3 regions of the Desulfobaculum sp. genome follow, and region 1 is predicted to be linked to each of the others. Evidence: predicted binding sites of a transcription regulator. Region 1 holds the regulator's gene; each other region holds the start of a gene.
The links. The regulator sigma-54, encoded in region 1, starts transcription at its own class of promoters, with help from an activator protein. The targets are predictions, from matches to a motif close to CTGGCACGGNNNNTGCTT.

Region 1 (7,292 bases):
CGTGCGGTGCGCCGGTTGTAGCGGGGCCACTGCGCTGGGTGCCCCTTGCGGCACTCCGCCCGCCGCGCCCCGTCCTCCTTCCCCCGCAGAAAAGGGTATGCTTATGATGACTGCATCCGAACTCTACACGCATTCGTGCGCGCATCCGTTCCTCATCGCAGGGCCGTGCGCGCTGGAAGACCTCGATATCGCCCTGCAAGCGGGCAGGAAAGTGGCCGAAATCTCCAAGGACCTTGGGATTGCGGCCATTTTTAAAAGCTCTTTCGACAAGGCCAACCGCACCTCCGTCACCAGCTTCCGCGGTCCCGGCATGGAGCGCGGGCTGGAAATGCTGGCGCAGGTCAAGGCCGAGACGGGCTTGCCCGTCATCACCGACATCCACTCCCCGGAGCAGGCCGAAGCCGTGGCCGAGGTGGCGGATGTTCTGCAGATTCCCGCCTTCCTCTGCCGCCAGACCGACCTGCTGGTGGCCGCCGCCAAGACGGACAAAATCATCAACGTGAAGAAGGGCCAGTTCCTTGCCCCGTGGGACATGCGTTCCGTAGTGGAAAAGGTCCGCTCCACAGGCAATTCCAAGATTTGGCTCACCGAGCGTGGTGCCAGCTTTGGCTACAATAATCTGGTGGTGGACTTCCGTTCGCTGGCGATTATGCAGAGCCTTGGCTGCCCCGTGGTGTTCGATGCCACGCACTCGGTCCAGCTTCCGGGCGGGCAGGGCGGCTGCTCCGGTGGACAGCGCGAATACGTGCCCATGCTGGCGCGCGCCGCTGTTGCCGCTGGCGCAAACGGTGTGTTCCTTGAGACGCACCCCGACCCGGATTCCGCGCTGTGCGACGGACCCAACTCGTGGCCGCTGACCAAGCTGGACGCCCTTGTCCGCGACCTCGACAACCTCTGGAAGCTGCCCCATGAGTGCTAAGCTGACTGCCGCCGCCAAGGAACGCGCGAAGAACGTGCGCGTGCTGGTGCTGGACGTGGACGGCGTGCTGACCGACGGCGGTCTGTACTACGACGCATCCGGGCACGTCTCCAAGCGCTTCAACGTGCAGGACGGCCTTGGCGTGAAGCTGGCGCAGGGCGCAGGCCTTGTGGTGGCCGTCATCACGGGCCTCAAGTCCAAAGCCGTGGAAAAGCGCGTGCGCGAACTGGGCATCAAGGACTACTACGCGGGCCACACGGCCAAGATTCCGCTGCTCCAGAAGATTTGCGATACCCATGGCGTTACCATGGACGAGGTAGCCTACCTCGGCGATGATTGGGTGGACGCCGGGCCGCTGGCCAACGTGGGCCTGCCCATGGCCGTCGCAAACGCCCAGCCCGAAATTCACGACATGGCCGTGTGGGTCAGTGAATGCCGCGGCGGCAACGGCGCAGTACGCGACGCCATCCGCTTTATCCTCGATGCGCAGGGCAAGCTGGACATCCTGTGGGCGGAGTGGAAACAGCGATGAACAGAGCGCGTATGCTCCTTGTCGCGGTGCTGGTCCTTGTGACCATGCTTGGCGCGGCCTATATCATTTGGCGTGGGAGCGGCGCATCCGTGGATGATGTGCCCATCACCGCCCCGCCTGTGGATATGGCCATGCAGGGCGTGGAACTCACCCGCAGCGCCGGTGACGGCTCCCTGTGGACCCTCAAGGCCGAGAGCGCCGACTACGAAAAGCAGGACGGCCGCATCACGGTTGAGGCTCCCGTTATCGACTGGACCAAGGAGGGCCGCGAGCCTGTGCATATCGTTGCCCCCAAGGGGCGCGTTGATCAGGCGACGGGTTCTGCGGAATTGTGGCCCGAAGTTGTCGTGACAAGTGGCGATACCACAGTGTATTCCAAGCGTCTGAACTATGACGGCGAGGCGCGGATTATCACCGTACGCGAGGATGTCCGCATTGTGCGCGAGGGCATGACCCTCCGCGCGCCGGAAGTCGTCTATGATCTTTCCACCAATGTCATCACCGCCACCGGGGGCGTGGAGTCCGTCATGGACGGCATGGCCGCCCCGGGCAGGGAGAAGTAGCCTTGAAGACGTTTGCACGCACCGCCGCACTCGCCCTTGCGGGTGTGCTCGTAGCGGCCTCGCTGGCATTTGCCGCGGCCGCCGATACCGTACCGACCAAAATCACCTCTCAGAAAACCGTTTACGACGAAAGCGGCAAGACCGTCGTCTTTACGGGAGATGTGCTCGTCACCCGGCCGGATATGCAAATCTGGTCCGACAAGATGACGGTGCACCTCACCCCGTCCAATACGCCGGATACCCCCGGAACCATCCGGAAAATTGTCGCCACCGGCAACGTGCGCCTGAGGCGCGAGGGCAAGACCGGCACCTGCCGCAAGGCCGTGTACACCGCCGAGGAAGGCCTGTTGACCCTCACCGGCAAGCCCGTGCTCAAGGATGGCGAAAATAGCATCGCCGGCAAGATTATCCGCCTGTGGCTCAAGGATAACCGTAGCGAAGTGGAAAGCGGCGACGCACCTGTGGAAGCCATCTTCTTCACCCCGGCTGACGGGGGCGGCAAGTAGCATGAGTGTCCTTTCAGCCAATGATCTGTGCAAGATCTATGGGCAGCGCAAGGTTGTGCAGGATATCGCCGTCAATGTGGCGCAGGGCGAGGTTGTTGGTCTGCTTGGCCCTAACGGCGCGGGCAAGACCACCACGTTCTACATGCTGGCGGGCATCATCAAGCCCAACGGCGGCGCGGTGCACCTTGACGACGAGGCCATCACCATGCTGCCCCTGCACGAGCGCGCCCGCCTCGGCATGAGCTACCTGCCGCAGGAAAGCTCCATCTTCAAAAAGCTGTCCGTGCGGCAGAATCTGGAGATTATTCTGGAGCAGAGCGGGCTGGACAGCGCAGAGCAGAAGCGGCGCGCGGACCAGCTGCTGGACGAGCTTGGCATCACGCGCCTTGCGGACCAGAAGGCCATGCACCTCTCCGGCGGTGAGCGCAGGCGGCTCGAGATCGCCCGCGCGCTTATTCTGAATCCGAAATTCATGCTGCTGGATGAGCCTTTTGCGGGGATTGACCCCATCGCCGTGGATGACATACAAGGAATTGTACGCGGGCTGAAGGAGAAGGGCATTGGCGTGCTCATTTCCGACCATAACGTCCGCGAAACCCTGCGTATTTGCGACAGGGCCTACCTTGTCTACGAAGGCCGCATCATCCTGAGCGGCACTCCGGAAGAAATTTGTGCCGATCCTAAGGCTCGCCGGGTCTACCTTGGCGAGACGTTCTGCCTGTAACCTTCCGGAAATTCTATATAAATCCCTATATTCAAGAACCTTGCCAGTCTTGGTTGCAAGCTTGTTGTGAATGTGGCATGGTGCTTGTGCGGTCGGTAACGAAGTCCGCACAAGCACCATTTTTTTTAGATGCCGTAGGCACTGTCGCACTTCCGCCCCCTTTGACGGGGCAGCCTGATACGGAATCTGCAACGCCAACATTTCGCAAGAAGACATAAGCCAACATGGCACTTGAACTACGACAACAACTCAAGCTCTCTCAGCAACTGGTCATGACACCGCAGTTGCAGCAGGCCATCAAGCTGCTGCAGCTCTCCCGCGTGGAGTTGGTGGACATGGTCCAGCAGGAACTCCTCGAGAATCCCCTTCTGGAGGAGGCCGCCGTCGAGCCGTCGCAGGAGAAGGCCGAGGCCGAGCAGGACGCCCGGTCGGCAGAAGCCGTAGACAACGGCGAAGCCATGGCCGATGGCGTTGGCGATCAGGACGCGATGCAGGGCGCGGATTGGGAAAACTACCTCGGGGAGTTCTCTTCCACGGGGCGGCAGTCCTCGGCGCGTGAAGCGGAAATCCCGGAGGAGGGCTTGTCCTTTGAGGCCCGCCTTTCGTCCAAGCCATCGCTGGAAGGGCATCTGGAATGGCAGATCCGCCTCTCGGACATGACGCCGGAGCAGGTGAACATCGCAGAGGTCATCCTCGGCAACCTTGGCTCGCAGGGCTACCTGCAAAGCACCGTTGAGGAAATCGCCGAGGAAGCCAAGTGCTCCGTAGACGCCGTGGAGGAAACGCTGCACCGCGTCCAGCGCATGGACCCCGTGGGCGTTGCCGCCCGCGACCCGCGCGAGTGTCTGCTTGTGCAGCTGGAGGTCAACGGCTACGACGACCCCATCCTGCACTCCCTCGTCAGCGACCACCTGGAGGACCTTGAAAAGCGCCGCTACAAGCCGCTGGCGCGCAAGTTCCGCCTCACCCTTGAAGGCCTCAAGGAATACCTCGACTTTCTGCAAACCCTCGACCCCATGCCCGGTGCTGCCTTTGGCAGTGGCGAGGCGCAGTACGTCAGCCCGGATGTGCACGTCTACAAGTACGAGGATGACTTCGTCATCGTACTCAATGACGACGGTTTGCCGCAGCTGACGGTCAATGATTTCTATCTTGATTCCGTGAAGGATGGGCGCGGCGCGCCGGAGAAGGAATACCTGCACGAGCGCCTGCGTTCCGCCCAGTGGCTGATGAAAAGCCTGTACCAGCGCCAGCGGACCCTCTATAAGGTTATGGAGAGTCTTGTGCGCTTTCAGCGTGGGTTCTTTGAGCATGGCGTGACCCGTCTGAAGCCCCTTATCCTCAAGGATGTGGCCGATGACATCGAGATGCACGAATCCACCATCAGCCGCATTACCACCAGCAAGTATGTGTCCACGCCCCATGGCGTGTTCGAGTTGAAATTTTTCTTCAACAGCGCCCTCGGTATGGACGACGGATCGCAGGTCGGCTCCGAGAGCGTGAAGGCACACATCAAGGAACTCATCGGAAAGGAAGATACCAAAAAGCCTCTTTCGGACGAGAAAATCGCCGAGATCCTCAAAGGGCGGCTTCAGGTCAACATCGCACGGCGAACTGTTGCCAAATATCGCAGCTCCCTCGGCATACCGTCCTCCTCCAAACGCAAGCAGGTCTTTTAGGAGGGGCGGAGCGGCGACAACACCCTTTATTTTCAGGCTGAATGCAAGTACACTTTCCTCTATGGTGAGTATTCGATCCAACCCCAGCAGTTAAGGAGGATCGTCGATGAACATCAGCTTGACCTTTAAGAATTTCGAGCCTTCGGACCATCTCAAGCAGTATGCCCGCAAGCGCTTTGAAAAGCTGATCAAGTACGCCGATACCGGCAATGCCGAGTTGCAGATCAACCTGAGTGTGGAGAAGTTTCGCCACATCGCGGAGGTCTCGCTTGCCGGGGACAATATGAACATGTCCGCCGTTGAGGAATCGGAAGACATGTACTCCTCCATCGACCTTGTGCTGGACAAGATGTCCGCACAGGTCCGCAAGATGCGTGAAAAGGACAAGGACCGCCGCCGCGCGCGCGATACCGTGCGCCAGGAGGACGTCGCCGCCCTTGGCGGATTCGACGCCGAGGACATGGACGCCGCATCCGGCCCTGTCATCGTGCAGGCCGATACCTACACGCCCAAGCCCATGATGGCCGACGAGGCCGCCATGCAGCTGGACACCTTCAAGTATGATTTCCTCGTGTTCCGCAACGCTGAAACCGAACGGGTCAATGTCATCTACCGCCGCAAGACCGGCGAGTACGGCCTCATTGATCCCGGGATGTACGAATGAAGCTCGGAGATTTTGTCGATAGCGATTTGATATTCCCTGAACTTTCGGCCAGAACCAAGTCTTCGGTTCTGGCCGAACTTGTGGCCGGGGCTGCGCAGCATGTGCAGGGCATTGACCCTGAACAGGCCAAGGACGTCCTGCTGGAACGGGAATCCCTCGGCACCACTGGAATCGGCGACGGCATCGCCATCCCCCACGGCAAGCTGGAGGGGCTGGACGACATCGTCGTCGTTGCCGCCAGAAGCCGCGAGGGCGTTGACTTTGATGCGCTGGATTTTAAGCCCTGCCACATCTTCTTCCTTGTGCTTGCGCCGGAAAAGGTGGCCGGGATGCACCTGCGCATCCTTGCCCACATCTCCCGTACCCTCAAGGATGAGAAGTTCCGCACGGCCTTCTTGGAGGCTGGCGATAAGGACGAACTGGTCCGCCTTATCAAGGGAGCCTAAGCATGGAATCTGTCGTGCCGGGAGCGGCCACCGAGCCGGATTTTCCCGTCATTATCCTCTCTGGTCTTTCCGGAGCGGGCAAATCCACTGCCCTGAAGGTTTTTGAGGACCTTGGCTTCGTCTCCGTGGACGGGTTGCCCCCGGATGTCATCCCTGAATTCGTGGACCTGTTTCGCCGTCAGAAAGAGGTGTACCACCGAGGGTTGACCCTTGGGCTGGACGTGCGTCACTCGGACTTTACCGCCAAATGGGAACAGACACGGGGCATCCTTGCCGAAAGCGGCGTGGAGCCGCGCGTGGTGTTCATTGAGGCGGGAGAGAATGTCCTGCGCCGCAGGTATGCGGCCACCCGCCGTCCGCATCCGTTGGAGCAGGGCGTTGGGCTGGACCGCGCCCTTGTGGAGGAGCGCCGCCTGCTCGCCCCGGTGCGCGATTTGGCCGAGCTTGTCATCGACACCTCGGATTATTCCATCCACGACCTGCGCCGCACGTTGCAGGAGAAATGGAATTTCCTGCAGGACAAATGCTATGGCCTGCACGTGTATTTGGTGACCTTTGGCTTTAAGCACGGGGTGCCAACGGACGCGGACCTTGTCTTTGACCTGCGCTTTTTGCCGAATCCGTATTTTGAAAAGTCCCTGCGGAGCCTCACGGGCCGTGACAAGGCGGTTTCAGATTTTGTCCTGCGCTCGCCAGAGGGCGGGGAATACCTTGAGAAACAGCTTGATTTCCTGCACTATGTCCTGCCGTGCTACGCGCGGGAAGGGCGGTACAGGCTGACGGTTGCCATTGGGTGCACCGGCGGCAGGCACAGGTCCGTCGCCGTGGCCGAAGCCGTCTTTGACTCTCTGCGTCAGGCAGAGTATTCCGTATTTCTTGAGCACAGGCATCTCGACCTCGAATGAGGCGGGTGAAGGACGAAATTCCATTCGCGCCGTAAGTAGCGCGCTAGCGGGTATCATGAGCGAAAAGACAACCAAGACAGTCGGTGTGGTCATCGTCACCCACGCGGAGTACGGCGAGCATTTGCTGAATGCCGCCGAGGTCATCCTTGGCGAGCAGGAATACTGCGAAGCCATCGGTGTGGGCGTGGATCAGGAGATGGACGAAATTCTCCAGAACCTGCGCGAAGCCGTGGAGCGCGTCGATGCAGGCGCCGGCGTACTGATGCTGACCGACATGTTTGGTGGCACTCCCACCAACCTCAGCCTGTCCCTTATGGGCTCCGGGCCGCTGGAGGTCATCACCGGCGTGAATCT
Region 2 (7,292 bases), on a different contig from region 1:
CGTGGCTAGTCGTCGAGCGTTGCTGCGACTTCCACTTCCTCGAAGGCTTCGATGACGTCGCCGACCTTGATGTCGTTGAAGTTCTCAAGACCGCCGCCGCATTCGTAGCCCTTACGCACTTCCTTGACGTCGTCCTTGAAGCGCTTCAGGGAGTTGAGCTTGCCGGTGTAGATAACCACACCGTCGCGCAGCAGGCGGATGCCAGCGTTGCGGCGCAGCTCGCCGTCCACGACGAAGCAACCGGCAACGGTGCCGACCTTCGGGATGCCGAAGGTCTCGCGGACTTCGGCCTGACCGAGGTACTTCTCGGTGATGACAGGCGCGAGCATGCCGGTCATGGCGTCCTTGATGTCGCTGACGAGCTTGTAGATGATGTCGTAGAAACGGATTTCCACGTTCTCCAAGTCGGCAACGTCCTTGATTTTTGCCGTGGGGCGCACGTTGAAGCCGATGATGATGGCCTGCGATGCGGCGGCCAGCAGAATGTCGGATTCCGTGATGGCACCGGCGGCGCTGTGCACAACGTCAACCTTCACCTTGTCGGTGGAGAGCTTGAGCACGGCTTCGGTAATGGCTTCCAGGGAGCCCTGCACGTCGGCCTTGAGCACGAGGTTCAGGGTCTGCACGTCCGCGTTGGGGCGGGAGGCGAGGAAGCTTTCCAGCGTCACCTTGGACTCGCGGGCAAGGGCGCGTTCGCGTTCCTTGATCTGGCGGTCGCTGGCGATGCGGCGTGCAACCTTATCGTCCTCAACACAGATGAACTCGTCACCTGCTTCCGGCACACCGTCAAAGCCCTGAACTTCCACAGGGATGGACGGACCAGCCATCTTGATCTTTTTGCCCTTGTCATTGTGCATGGCACGGACGCGGCCGTTGTGGGTGCCGCAGACAAAGGCGTCGCCCTGATTCAGGGTACCGCCCTGGATGAGCACGGTGGCGACAGCGCCACGGCCCTTGTCCAGACGTGCTTCGACAACGTGGCCGACAGCGCGCTTGTCCGGGTTGGCCTTGAGTTCCAGGAACTCGGCCTGCAGCAGAACCATTTCGAGCAGAGTGTCGAGGTTCATGCCGGTCTTGGCAGACACGTTCACAAAGATGGTGTCGCCGCCCCAGTCTTCAGGAACCAAGCCGTGGTCGGCCAGTTCGCGCAGAGCGCGTTCGGGGTTGGCTTCTTCCTTATCCATCTTGTTGACGGCCACGATGATGGGCACGCCAGCAGCCTTGGAGTGGTTGATGGCCTCGCGGGTCTGGTCCATGACGCCGTCGTCGGCGGCCACAACCAGAATGACGATGTCCGTCACCTGAGCGCCGCGGGCACGCATGGCGGTAAACGCTTCGTGACCGGGGGTGTCGAGGAAGACAACCTTGCCGCGGTCGGTTTCCACGTCGTACGCGCCGATGTGCTGGGTGATGCCGCCAGCCTCACCAGTGGTGATCTTGGACTTGCGGATGGCGTCCAGCAGAGACGTTTTACCGTGGTCAACGTGGCCCATGATGGTCACGACAGGAGCGCGCGGCTTGAGGGTCTCGGGGCTATCCGCTTCTTCGGGCGCGAGGTATTCGGCCTCGGAGAAGCCGACCTTTTCCATCTCGTAGCCGAATTCGGCGGCAACGAGGGTTGCGGTCTCGAAGTCCAGGGACTGGTTGATGGTCGCCATCACGCCGAGGTCGAAGAGCACCTTGATAAGGGCCTGAGCCTTGGTGCCCATCTGCTTGGCGAGGTCGGACAGACGGATGGCTTCCTCCATCTTGACCTTACGCTTTGCGGCCTTGATGGGCTGCGTGCTGACCTGATGCTGCGAAGCATCTGCGCCACCGCGGCCTTTCTTCTTGCGGTTGCGCTTCTGGAAGCCGAAGTGATCCTCGTTGGACTTCTTGGAGAAGTCGACAACGCGCTTGTCCTTCTTCTTCTTGTTGCGGCGCTGCTGCTCGCTCGTTGGCGGCGTCGCGGGGGCACCACCGGGCGTAAAGCCGGGCGCGCCGGGACGACCACCACCGGGACGGGGAGCACCGCCGCCGGGACGGCCAGCGCCGCCACCGGGACGTCCACCACCGGGACGGCCAGCGCCGCCGCCGGGGCGTCCACCGGCAGGACGACCGGGTCCACCGGGACGACCGCCGGGACGGCCACCCATGCGGGCACCGAGGTTCACGTGGGAGTCACCAGCAGCAGGGCGCGTGGGCGCGGGGCGTGCGGGCTGCGCATTGGGGTCAGGACGGGAAATAACGCGGACCTTGGGCGCTACGGGAGCGTCCTTCTTTTTGGTCTTCTTCTTTTTCTTGCCCTTTTTGTCGTCGTCAGCGGCAGCTTTGTCGTCGCTCTTGGCCGTTTTGGTCTCGGGCTTTTCGGAATCCTTGGCCTTGTCGGCGGATTCAGCGGGCGCTTTGTCTGCGGGCTGTGCGGCTTCGGCGTCCTTTTTGGGGGCCTTGGCTTTGGCGGCTGCGCCAGCCTTTGCGTCTTTACCTTCAGCCTTCTTTTCTTCGGCTTCGGGCGCGGCGGTGGCGGGGGCTGCCTTAACGGCGTCGGGGGTCTTCACGGCTTCGGATGCGGGCTTTTTCTCTTCTACGATCACTTCGGGCTCAGGGGTTTTTTCTTTCTTGGGCTTGATGACTTTGACCTTCGGCTCGGATTTCTTGGCGGGTTTGGCAGGCTTAGCCTTGGCCGCGGTCTTGGGCTTTTCGGCGGGCTCTTCAGTGGCTTCGGGAGCGTCGGCAGATTCGGAATCGGCCTGTGGCGCTTTGGCCGAGTCGTCAGCGCCTTCGGGCGCTGCGGCCTGCTTGGGAGCCTCTTCGGAAGCCTTCTCTTCCGTTGCCTCGGCGGGCTTATCGGTCTCTTTGACCTTTTTTCTGCGTCGGCGAACGACCATACCGGGCTGTACTTCCTTCCGAACCACCTCACCGGATGCGGACGTATCCTGCATCTTGGAGCGAACGGTCGCCACCTCGTCGGCGGTCAACGTGCTCATGTGGCTCTTCACTTGGATACCGAGCTCGCGGCATGCGTGCAGCAGATCCTTGTTCGTAACCCCGAGCTCCGTTGATATGTCTTTAACCCGAAATTTTTCTTCCATGTTTAACCCCCTGGCTTTTCTTGCGCCAGCCCTTGTATTTGGGAAACCGCTTGCCGCAGTCTGCATCGGAACAGAGATAATACCCTCGGCCGGGCAGTGTGCCCGTTTCGTCCCGCAAGAGGGCAGGCGTGTCCCCGTCCGAGCGGACATAGCGCGTAAGCTCGTGCTTCGGGAGCCGCCGGCCGCAAATAACGCACCGGCGTACGGGGACATGTCTGTTCCGTGTTTCCATCGTGTTCGATACGGCATCCGTCATCGGACGGACATCCGTTACTCCTCTTCGGGAGTTTCCTCAGTGACTTCGTCACCTTCTGCGGCTGCGACTTCGGCGAACTCTTCCGCCGATACCTCATCTTCTTCGTCGCCCTCGGCTTCATCAGCCTGGAACGAACGCAGCAGGTTGATAGCGGAGCGGACATCACCGATCTGGGATTCGGACAGCGACTCAATGGAGAGCAGGTCTTCATCCTCTGCGGAATCCAGCTTGTCCACGGAATCAAAGCCAGCGGCAAGGAACTCTTCCACGGGGACCTCGGCCACGCTGGCAATCTGCTCCAGGTGCTGGAGCTCTGCGTGGAGGTCGCCGTAGCGGGACTCAGTAAAGATATCGATCTTCCAACCCAAGAGGCGCGCGGCCAGCTTGACGTTCTGCCCCTTGCGGCCAATGGCCAGCGTGAGCTGATCGTCGGGCACGACGACTTCAAGCATGTTCTCTTCCTCATCCACCGTAATGCGGGAGATAACGGCGGGGGAGAGGGCGTTGACAGCGTAGGTTGCTACATCCGGGCTCCACACGACAATGTCGATGCGTTCGCCGCGCAGTTCCTGAACGATGTTCTGGATGCGCGAGCCACGGATGCCGACACATGCGCCCACGGGATCGACGTCCCTGTCGCTGGACTGGACGGCAACCTTGGCGCGGCTGCCCGGATCGCGGGCGACACCGAGAATACGCACGGTGCCGTCTGCCACTTCGGGCACTTCCCTCTTGAAGAGGGCGGACATGTACTCCGGGCAGGAGCGGGACACGATGACCTGCGGGCCACGGCCCTCGCGGCGTACCTCGGTGAGGTAACACTGCACGCGGTCGCCACGCTTGTAGCGCTCTCTGGGAATCTGCTGGTCCTTGGGCAGAAGGGCTTCCGTTCTGCCAAGGTTGATGATCCAGCCAGCCTTGTCGCGGCGCTGGATGATGCCGCTGATGATTTCGCCGACGCGGTCCTTGTATTCCTCGTAGATGATTTCCTGCTCTGCGTCGCGCATACGCTGGATGATCACCTGTTTGGCGGACTGGGCGGCGATGCGTCCGAGGTCTTCGACGTTAAGGCGGAAGCCCAGCTCGTCGTCAACCTGCGCACCGGGATCATGTTCCTGTGCGTCTTCGATAGTGATTTCGGTTGCCGGGTCGTTGACCTCTGCGACAACCGCTTTGAACTGATATACTTCGATTTCGCCGGTTTCCTCATTGAGGCTGACTTCGATGTCGATGTCATCGCCGTACTTGCGTACGACGGAGGAGCGAACGGCTTCTTCAAGGGTATCGACGAGCAGGTCGCGGTCGATGCCCTTGTCTTTGCTGATCTGTTCTATGGCTTTTTTCAGTTCCATACTCATGGAAAAACCTCCAAGCTCGGCTTGCCGATTGAAGTCCTAGCCTTTTCTCCCCTTGGCGCCGGGTTCCGGAAACGCATAGCGGAGGTTAGCCTTCTTAATCTCGTCCCAGTTGCACGAGAGTGCATCTGTCCCATCATTAATGGTAATGGTCTGCCCATCGACGGAGACGAGCTTTCCGGTATATCCCTTTTGGCCTTCCAGAGGCTCCAGCAGGGTAACGGACACATCCTGGCCCACGTAGGCAGCCATCTGGTCCGCAGAGAAAAACTTGCGATTCAGTCCCGGCGAGGAGACTTCCAAGGTGTACTTGCCTGGAATGAGGTCTTCCACGTCAAGGGCCACGCTGAGGTCGCGGGAGAGGCGTGCGCATTCGGCGATGGTGACGCCGTCGTCTGTTTCAACGTACACGCGCAGGACGGAGCGGTTGTCGTTACCCGCAAGGTCGATGCCCCACAACCACAGGCCCTGTGCTTCAGCCATGGGCCTGATCAGGTCATCAAGTTCCTGAATCAGATGTGTGTTCATAGTGTGATCTGCCTGAAAAAAAAAGTGGACCGCGAGGTCCACTCGTCTCATTTTGGAATAGATCCGAGGGGTTAGAAGTTCTGGAGCGGGTGACGAGGTTCGAACTCGCGACTCCAAGCTTGGGAAGCTTGTACTCTACCAGCTGAGTTACACCCGCGCCTCGGAACGAGACGAAATACCAAATTGGGGCACCTTGTCAAGCGTCCAGGGTAAAATCCGGTAATTTTTGATTTTGCCTCGCGCAGAAAAAATGCCGGATTCACGGACGGCTTTGCGTGGGCGCAGCCGCCAACACGCAATCAATTACCATAATATAGAACAGGGTTAAACCCTTTTGAAAGAGAAATCCCGCATGAGAATGGTTCTCATGCGGCGGGCTTTGGTGCGCGCTGGCGCGGAGGCAGAAAAATGCTGTGGCATACCGAATTCCTTTTGGCGCGGTACTTGCTTCTCTAGGCACAGGAAACTCGCGCCAAGGAGGCGGAAAAATGCAAGACGGTATGTATAGCGCGCTTTTCGGGGCTTTGACCCAAGAGCACCGCATGAACACCATCGCCAATAATTTGGCGAACGTGAACACCACCGGCTACAAACGCGACCGGATGGCCTTTCGTGACGTGTTCGTTCGCTTCGCTCATGACGTGATTCGGGAACCGGTTTTGAACGTCCGTTCCAAGCCGCTTTTCCCGGAACCGGACTATCTGTCAAAAGTCCGCATAGCGGAGTCGCGCATTGATTTTAGTCAGGGGAGTATGAAGAAGTCGGACAACCCGCTGGACCTTGCCATCTCGGGCGAGGGCTTCTTCAAGGTCCGCAACGACAACGGTGACTACTACACTAGAAACGGCCACTTCACCGTGGGGCCGGACGGCATCATCGTCAACGCGGACGGGCATCAGCTCCTCGGCGAGGGCGGCCCCATTGCCGTGCCGCCCAGCACGCGCCTGAGCGTGACGGCGGATGGTCAGATTTTCGCCGACGGCGAGGCGCTGGACGCCATCCAGCTGTCTACGGTCAGCAACCTGACCGCCCTGCGCAAGGTGGGGCAGAACCTTTTCGAAATCCACCCCGACCGTCAGGCCGTTGAAGAACCGGCACTGGAGGCGCAGGTGGCACAGGGCTACCTCGAGGCCCCCAACGTCGAGGTCGTGACCGAAATGGTCAAGATGATCGAAACCCAGCGCTCCTTCGAGGCCTATCAGAAGGTTATCACCACGTCGAAGGAGACGGACTCCAACGCAATCAATAAGGTCGGCAAGGTCTGATCAGGAGGCTACTCACCATGATGCGATCCTTATGGACGGCCGCGACGGGCATGGTCGCCCAGCAGCTCAACATTGACGTCATCTCGAACAACCTCGCCAACGTGAATACCATTGGCTTTAAAAAGAGCCGGGCGGAGTTCGAGGACCTGATGTACCAGAACCTCAAAATGGCGGGTTCCCCGACCGACGGCGGCGGCTTCACCCCCACCGGCCTGCAGGTTGGTATGGGTGTCAAACCCACGACGGTACACAAGTTTTTCACCCAGGGTGACTTTCAGAACACCAACAATCCGTTGGACATGGTCATCGAGGGCGATGGCTTCTTTCAGGTGGATATGAACGGTGAGCAGGCCTACACCCGCGCCGGTGCGTTCAAGTTGGACAACGAGGGCACTGTTGTGACGGCCAACGGCTACACCCTGCAGCCCGAGTTCACCGTGCCGGTGGACACCGCCAACATCGTCATCACGGACAAGGGCCATATGGCGGCCTTGGACAAGAACGGCGAGGAACTGGCGGCAACGGATATCCCGCTCTACACCTTCGTCAACCCCGCAGGCCTCAACAGCATCGGCAAGAACCTGTATCTGCCGACCGAGGCATCCGGCGACGCCACCGAAGGCACCCCGGGCGAGGACAACGTTGGCACCGTCGCTCAGGGTTTCATTGAAATGTCCAACGTCGAAATCGTTGACGAAATGGTGCAGATGATCGTTGGCCAGCGCGCCTACGAGGTGAACTCCAAGGCTGTGACCACCTCGGACCAGATGCTCCAGATTGCCAACCAGCTGAAGCGATAGCATGACCGAGCCAAGGA
Region 3 (7,292 bases), on a different contig from region 1:
GCCATATACAGACCGGACCCGGCAAGGATGCGAATGGCATTGAGGGGCTGGTTAATCTCGTGCCCGATGCCCCCACCAACCACGGCCAACGTCGCCATGCGCGTGGCGCGGGTCATGGCGGCCTGCGCCTCCTGAATCTTCAGCTCTGCGTCCTTTTGGCGCGTAATGTCGCGGCCAATGGACTGGTACTCAATAACGCGCCCCGCGTCGTTAAAGATAGCCTGATTCAGAAACTCCACCCAGTACATCGTGCCGTCGCGGCGGATGTAGCTGGGCTCAGTGAGGACGTAGGGGTCCTCCGGCGTCAGGGAAAAAATGGCGCGGGCGATTTCGTGGCACTGCTCCGGGGCCAGCAGGTCCTGAAAGTTCATGCCCACAACCTCGGCAGCGTCCAGCTGATAAAACTGGCAGTAGGCATCATTGACGTACGTGATGGTGCCATCCGGGGCAAACCGGCGCAACAAGTCCACCTGATCGCCCTTTATAGCCTTGTAGCGCACAGCCACGCGGTCCATAAGCGTGGTCTGGCCGCTCTGCTCGTCAAGGCGCTCCAAGCTCTGGCGGGGGCGCTCCGTATTGGCGCGGCTCCATGCGCAGGGGCGCGTACATCCGCGCCGTCCGGTCCCACGGCCACGGGGACGCATCATCCGCGTCTTGCGTATAGCCATTTTCCATTCCGTTGTTGCATGAGAAAAGACAACCGGCCAAAACCGGAAGAAAAAGCGTAGCCCAGCGGCTCGATCATTGGCAAGGGAGTGCCCGGACCTGCTGTCTGGGGCAGATCCGGGCGCGTAAGGGGGGTCTTATTGTAATCCATTCACCACTGCGAGGCGGCGATTGGTAACAAGCTCTTGCATATTTTCAGGGGTCATGACGTTCAGAGCCCCTGCGGGGCAGATGTCCACACACGCCGGGCCGCCTTCGCGGCCCTGACAGAGGTCACACTTCAAGGCGGCGAAAATGGCTTTGTGATGCGCCTCTTCACCGTCCATGACTTGCAGCTTTTGCTCGGATGCCGACTGCGTGGATTCCACAACCTGAATGGCGCCAAAGGGACACGCCACAACGCAGCTTTTGCAGCCCACGCACTTGCCAGCCACAATCTCCACCGCGCCATTGCGGCGGATGATGGCTTCCTCCGGGCAGGAGTTGGCGCAGGGGGCGTCCTCGCACTGGCGGCACTGGATGGGAATGGTCACATCCGGTGTGCGCACAATGGTCACCCGCGGGTGAAATTCCTTGGCCTTGCGCACATCGCCATCAATGTCCTTGTCCAGATGCGCCATGGCGCAGGCCACTTCGCACGCGCCGCAGCCTATGCACTTTCTGGGATCACCGAAAACAAATGTATTTTTCACGCCCTGCCATTCCTCCTGTGGTCGGTGTGGAGCAGGTGGTGCGACTCGTGCCCCAGTGGCTCGCCGAGGAATTCCTCGTACAGGCGCTTGATGTCGGGGTTCTCGTGCGAGCGGCGGTGCTCCAGCTTCCTGTCATGGGCATACAGCCCGGCCTTGCGGCGCAGGTTGGCCTTTTCGCGGTGCTCGGGGAGCATCATCTTGGGCTGGCCGCCACCGCTCACGCAGCCCTGCGGACAGCACATCACCTCGATGAAATGGTACTCGGCGACGCCGTTCTTCACGTCCTCCAAAATGGGGACAACGTTCTCCAGCCCCGCAACAATGGCGACCTTCAGTTCCGTCGTACCGCACTCCACCGTTGCGGTGCGGATGCCCTCCTCGCCGCGGACGTCCTCAAGATCCGTATCCGCGAGGGGCTGGCCGGTCAGCAGTTCGACGCCGGTGCGCAGAGCGGCTTCCATCACGCCGCCGGTATTGCCGAAGATATTGCCCGCGCCAGAGTAGGTGCCAAGGGGCTTGTCAAAGTCCTCGCTGGGCAGGTTGGTGAAGTCCACCCCAATGTGGCGCAGCATCTGGGCAAGCTCGCGGGTGGTGAGGACCACGTCCACGTCGCGGTAGCCGCTGGCCTGCATCTCCGGGCGCTCACTTTCGAACTTTTTGCAGGTGCAGGGCATGATGGCCACGCTGAAGACCTTGGCCGGGTCCACGTCATCAACGCGCGCGCCATAGGTCTTGAACATGGTTCCCGCCATCTGCATGGGGGACTTGCAACTGGACAAATGGTCCACCAACTCGGGATACGCATCCTCCATGTACTTCACCCAGCCGGGACAGCAGGATGTGAACATGGGCAGGGTGCCGCCCTCGCGCACGCGCTGGATCAGCTCCGAGCCCTCTTCCATGATGGTGAGGTCGGCGGCGAAGTTGGTGTCGTAGACTCGGTCAAACCCAAGGCGGCGCAAGGCGGCGGCCAGCTTGCCCGGAGTCAGGGACCCGAGGGGCAGGCCAAATTCCTCGCCAATGGCAACGCGCACGGCAGGCGCACACTGCACCATGGTGTAGCTGTCACTCTTCAGGGCGTCGAACACACGCTGTGCGTCGCCGCGGTAATGCGCGGCAAACAGCGGTTCCTTCACCGAGGGCAACATGCCACGCTGGGCAAGGCGCTCTTCCTTGGTTGTTTCAAACTCATCCAAAATGCTGTCGTAGGCGCTGCATTCCTGCACGCACTGACCGCACAATATACATACTGCCGCGTCGATGGTGTGCGGCTGGTGCCGCTCGCCGGAGATGGCATCCACCGGGCAGACGTCCTTGCAGCGTCCGCACCCGGTACACAGCTCCTGATCGATGCGGATGATCTGCTCAGAATCAAGAATCATAACCGTATTGCTCCTGTGCTCTGCGGTTAGGCAGGAAGGTTGCGGATAGCGGACATCAGCTTCACCGCGGCATTGAAATTGCGCTTACGGCGCAGGGCGGTGGGCCGGACAATGCGCAGGGCGTCGCCGGGGCACACGCCAACACAGGCGGGGCCGCCGTGCACGCCGGCGCACAGGTCGCACTTGGTGGCCACAAGACGGGGAGTTTCCTCCACCCGGCCGCCGGCTTCCTCACGCAGGACGGGCTGCATCACCCGCTCGCCATGGCGGTACACGTCCATCAGCTGCAGCGCGCCCATGGGGCAGGCGACCATGCAATTCTTGCAGCCCACGCAGGCGTCCTCGTCCACAACAATGCGGCCGCCAACCTGACGGATGGCGTCGATGGGACAAGCGTTGGCGCAGGGGGCGTCCTCGCAGTGGCGGCACTGGACAGGTGCGGAGGTCTCGCTGGTGTTCACAACGTGCAGGCGCGGATGCAGCGGGCTCTGCTGGCAGCCGACCGTCGTGGGCACAACGTCTTCGTGCACCGCGGCGCAGGCCACTTCACACAGCTTGCACCCAATGCACTTATCGGAATCAGCAACAACGAAGCTATTGAGAGGAGAAGGCATTTGCTTTCCTTTTTCTTGCACTACGCCACAACGCGGCTGTCGGACGCAGTATCCTTACGTACGCGCACGGCACAAACCTTAAGTTCCGCAGTTTCGGTAACAGGATCGGCCGCACTGTTTGTCAAAATATTTCCGCATGCTTCGGAGAAGTGGAACGTGATAAACGTCAGCCCCTTGGGCACGCGTGGGGTCACCTGCGCCTTGGTGCGGACTTCGCCGCGGCGGGTGGTGACGACGATGGGATCGCCATGCTCAAGGCCAAGCTCCTCAGCGTCCGCGGGATTGATTTCCAGCGACTCCTCAGGGCTCAGGCCGTTCAGGCCCCAGCAGCGGCGCGTCATGGTGCCGGTGTGGTAATGCGCCACAACGCGGCCCGTGGTCAGCATCAAGGGGTACTCCTCGTCGGGCATCTCCGCCGGGTCGCGGTGGTCAATGGCCGAGAACTGACCGCGGCCATTGTCGCACTGCCCAACGTGCAGCACCGGGGTGCCGGGATGCGCTTCGTCCCAGCAGGGCCACTGGATGCCGCCCTGCTCAAGGCGCGCGTAGCTGATGCCCGCGTAGGTGGGCGTCACCGAACGCATCTCGTCAAAGACGTCCTCGGGCGAGGCGTAGTCGGCGTCGTAGCCCATGGCCTGCATCAACTCCGTGATGATGCGCCAGTCCGGACGGCTGTCGCCCACCGGCTCAATGGCCTTGCGGATGCGCTGGACGCGGCGCTCTGTGCTGCTGAAGGTGCCGTCCTTTTCCGCAAACGACGCTCCGGGCAGCACCACGTCGGCCTTCTGGGCCGTCTCGGTCAGGAAAATGTCCTGCACGATGAGAAAGTCCACATGGTCAAGGCAATGCTCCACATGGTTCACGTCCGGGTCGCTGCGCATGGGGTTCTCGCCAAAGACATACAGCGCGCGGATATCACCGCTCTCGATGCCGTCGAACACGCCGGGAATGGTGCGGCCGGGTTCGCCGCTGAGCGAAACGCCCCACGCCTGCTCAAAGCGCTGGCGCACGGCGGCTTCCGTCACCTTCTGGTACCCCGGGAAGGTGTTGGGCAGCGCGCCCATGTCGCAGGAGCCCTGCACATTATTCTGCCCGCGCAGGGGGTTCACGCCAGCCTTGGGCTTGCCGATGTTGCCGGTGACAAACGCAAGGTTTGCAACGGCCAACACGTTGTCCACGCCAGACGTATGCTGGGTGATGCCCATGGTGTAGTACGTGGCGGTATTTTCACTGTTGCCAATGAGCCGCGCCGCGCGGCGGATATCCTCAGCAGGCACCGTGGTGATGGCCGAGGCAATCTCCGGCGTAAAGCGCTGCACGCTGTCGCGGAACGCTTCAAAATTTTCTGTGCGCGCGGCGATGAAATCTTCATCCGCCATGCCTTCTTCAAGGATGACATGGGCGATGCCGTTGAGCAGCGCGGCGTCGGTGCCGGGCTTCAGGCGCAGCCACAAGTCCGCGTGCTGGCTCAGCGTGATGGCGCGCGGGTCGGCGACAATCAACTTTGCGCCACGGTGCTTGGCGCGCATCATGCCAAGGCCGATAATGGGGTGGCACTCGGTGGTGTTGGTGCCGATGGCAAAGATACAGTCCCGCAGCCCCATTTCGTCCAACTCGCCGATGGAGTTGGTCATTGCTCCGTTGCCCATTGCGGTGGCCAGACCGGCCACAGTGGGAGCGTGTCAGAGCCGTGCGCAGTGGTCGACGTTGTTCGTCCCCACCGCCGCCCTCATGAACTTCTGCATGAGGTAGTTCTCTTCGTTGGAGCAGCGCGCGGAGCTAAATCCCGCCACACTGTCCGGCCCATGCTCGGCGACAATGCCGCCAAGGCGCTGGGCAATAACCGCGTAGGCCTCATCCCACGTGCTTTCGGTCAGCACGCCGTTTTTGCGGACGAGGGGCGATGTCAGGCGCTCCGGGTGCTGGACAAAGTCCACCCCAAAGTGCCCCTTGGAGCACAGCGCGCCCTTGTTCACGCTGGACGGATCAAGATTCGGCTCAACGCCGGTAATCCGGCCGTCATCATTCAGCAGCAGATAGAGCGAACATCCCGAACCGCAGTACGGGCAGGTCGTGAGAACTTTTTGCATCGAAAGTTCCTCTCAGGAAGCAAGTCAGTATAAAATTCCGGCGTGCGCCGGAGAATTGAACACGCAAGGCGTCCTGGCCGGACTTTCCAGCCATGGTGCTTGTTTGAGTGCACAATCAGCACACACTGTGCCAAAATCCATACACCTGCAATCCCTCGAAATACGGGAACTTTTGTCAAAGGCGAGTTCGCCTGCGCCATCCTGCAACCATGCAATTGCAGCCCTGCGTTGCATGGTTTGCATATTTTGCATGGTCCGCTCGCAGCAAAACTGCACCCGCCGCAGCGCAAACGTCTGTCCAATGGCAAATATGCCGCCGACTTCACGCCGTGGGCGTTCTTGCGTCCGCGTCGCGGGTCAGGCTCTCGCCCCGCTCCACCGCCCCCAGCATCATACGCACCAAAAGGAGAGGTCCGTGTGACCTCTCAACCTGTGTGCTCTTCGTGGGATATCGAGTGAAAAATATACGCCGTTTGATTAACCAAACAAGGCGCTGCGCAGTCCAGCGCGAAGCGATGGGCAAGACATAGATTGAATTTGTGAAAAAAGCAACCACCTGCACAATTGCCCCGCCCTGCGGGCGTTTACAGCAATTCTCGCCCGTGTACAACTGTCCTTAATGCGCCGAAATTCCCTTCCGCCACTGCGGCGCGCAAGGCGCCCCACGGCGTTTTCTCCTGCTCGCCGGGGATGCGTGCGTCAATGAACAAAAACGGACACAAACCGTGGAGGACGAACAGCTTGAGCGCGGTGAAGCCCCCCCTCTCTCGGAAAACGCGGATCCGGAAAAAAAGGAGAAAAGGTGGCAGGCGCTACCGCTGAACGATCGTTGTTTTGCCGGGTGCTCCTGGCCACACACTGTGGATACCGTCCATACGGACTGAAGGCACCGTTCCTCGGTGTTGTGGCGACGCTCGGGATAAGGCAAGCGAAAGCGGCAATACCCCCGCCTTAAGCCGAATACCCTACTCTGAGCGCCTTCCGATCAGCGCCTTACATCGAACGTTGAGCCACCTGCATCTGCCGCCTAGCCGTTCGCTCGCACGTTACATCTTCGGCTTTACGTCGGTAATGCCAGCCAGATGGGGACGATTGTCCTCCACCTCGCGAAGCGGGGCCACCTCAGTCATCGACTGCGTCGAACGCCCAGCCAAGGCCTGATACTCGCGAATATTAAGGCCATGCCAATGCATATCCCGGTCCGTCACTTCGCGCAGGACCTTGGCAGGAGAGCCAACCAGCAGCTGGCGCGGGGCACCGGCAAAACCTGCCTTCACAAAACTCATCGCCGCAACGATGCTTTCTTCACCAACCACAGCGCCATCCATCACCACAGAATTCATGCCCACCAAACAATTCCGCTTGATGACGCACCCATGCAAAATAGCGCCATGTCCGACGGACACGTTCTCTTCAACCACCGTGTCCACATCGCAATACCCATGCATGATGCAGCCATCCTGCACATTGGAGCCATCCTTCACAATCAACCGGCCATAATCGCCGCGCAACGAGGCACATGGACCAATATACACATCCGCGCCAACAATCACGTCGCCAATCAATACCGCCGTCGGGTGCACAAAGGCATCCGGGTGGACCACAGGAACCAAACCCTCAAACTCATAACACGGCATCGCAACTTCCCCTTTCGTTCACACCCAATTCTCACAAGCCCACTCCCGGCTTGCTCCTCACATCAAATGGATGGGTAGACATGACATAATCGTGATCATATTTCAATCATGATCGTAGGCGCCCCTTTATTACTACGTTTCGCTTTACGCGTGGCGGGGGGCTTGTTGCCGTGAAGGCACTTACGGTGCCGGATGTATGGGGTGGGATACG

Region 2: flgF (flagellar basal-body rod protein FlgF) is a predicted target of sigma-54. The motif match lies at 5,643-5,660, and genes of this name have one in related genera.
Region 3: fdhF (formate dehydrogenase subunit alpha) is a predicted target of sigma-54. The motif match lies at 5,561-5,578, and genes of this name have one in related genera.

Annotation. Positions count from the first base shown of each region.
Region 1 is NZ_JBUDSW010000070.1:3,628-10,919, reverse strand. Features, by position in the region: gene kdsA (3-deoxy-8-phosphooctulonate synthase) at 107-919, shown strand; gene ACY69P_RS06505 (KdsC family phosphatase) at 909-1,451, shown strand; gene lptC (LPS export ABC transporter periplasmic protein LptC) at 1,448-2,014, shown strand; gene ACY69P_RS06495 (LptA/OstA family protein) at 2,017-2,520, shown strand; gene lptB (LPS export ABC transporter ATP-binding protein) at 2,522-3,244, shown strand; gene rpoN (RNA polymerase factor sigma-54) at 3,469-4,923, shown strand; gene hpf (ribosome hibernation-promoting factor, HPF/YfiA family) at 5,030-5,587, shown strand; gene ACY69P_RS06475 (PTS sugar transporter subunit IIA) at 5,584-6,033, shown strand; gene rapZ (RNase adapter RapZ) at 6,036-6,938, shown strand; gene ACY69P_RS06465 (PTS sugar transporter subunit IIA) at 6,994-7,292, shown strand, end outside.
Region 2 is NZ_JBUDSW010000086.1:432-7,723, reverse strand. Features, by position in the region: gene infB (translation initiation factor IF-2) at 6-3,071, opposite strand; gene ACY69P_RS07490 (YlxR family protein) at 3,049-3,303, opposite strand; gene nusA (transcription termination factor NusA) at 3,342-4,685, opposite strand; gene ACY69P_RS07480 (ribosome maturation factor RimP) at 4,722-5,210, opposite strand; tRNA gene ACY69P_RS07475 (tRNA-Gly) at 5,292-5,367, opposite strand; gene flgF (flagellar basal-body rod protein FlgF) at 5,699-6,475, shown strand; gene flgG (flagellar basal-body rod protein FlgG) at 6,493-7,275, shown strand.
Region 3 is NZ_JBUDSW010000127.1:2,198-9,489, forward strand. Features, by position in the region: gene ACY69P_RS09610 (PAS domain-containing sensor histidine kinase) at 1-668, opposite strand, end outside; gene ACY69P_RS09615 (4Fe-4S dicluster domain-containing protein) at 804-1,358, opposite strand; gene ACY69P_RS09620 ([FeFe] hydrogenase, group A) at 1,355-2,740, opposite strand; gene ACY69P_RS09625 (4Fe-4S dicluster domain-containing protein) at 2,767-3,354, opposite strand; gene fdhF (formate dehydrogenase subunit alpha) at 3,375-5,444, opposite strand; gene caiE (carnitine operon protein CaiE) at 6,491-7,081, opposite strand.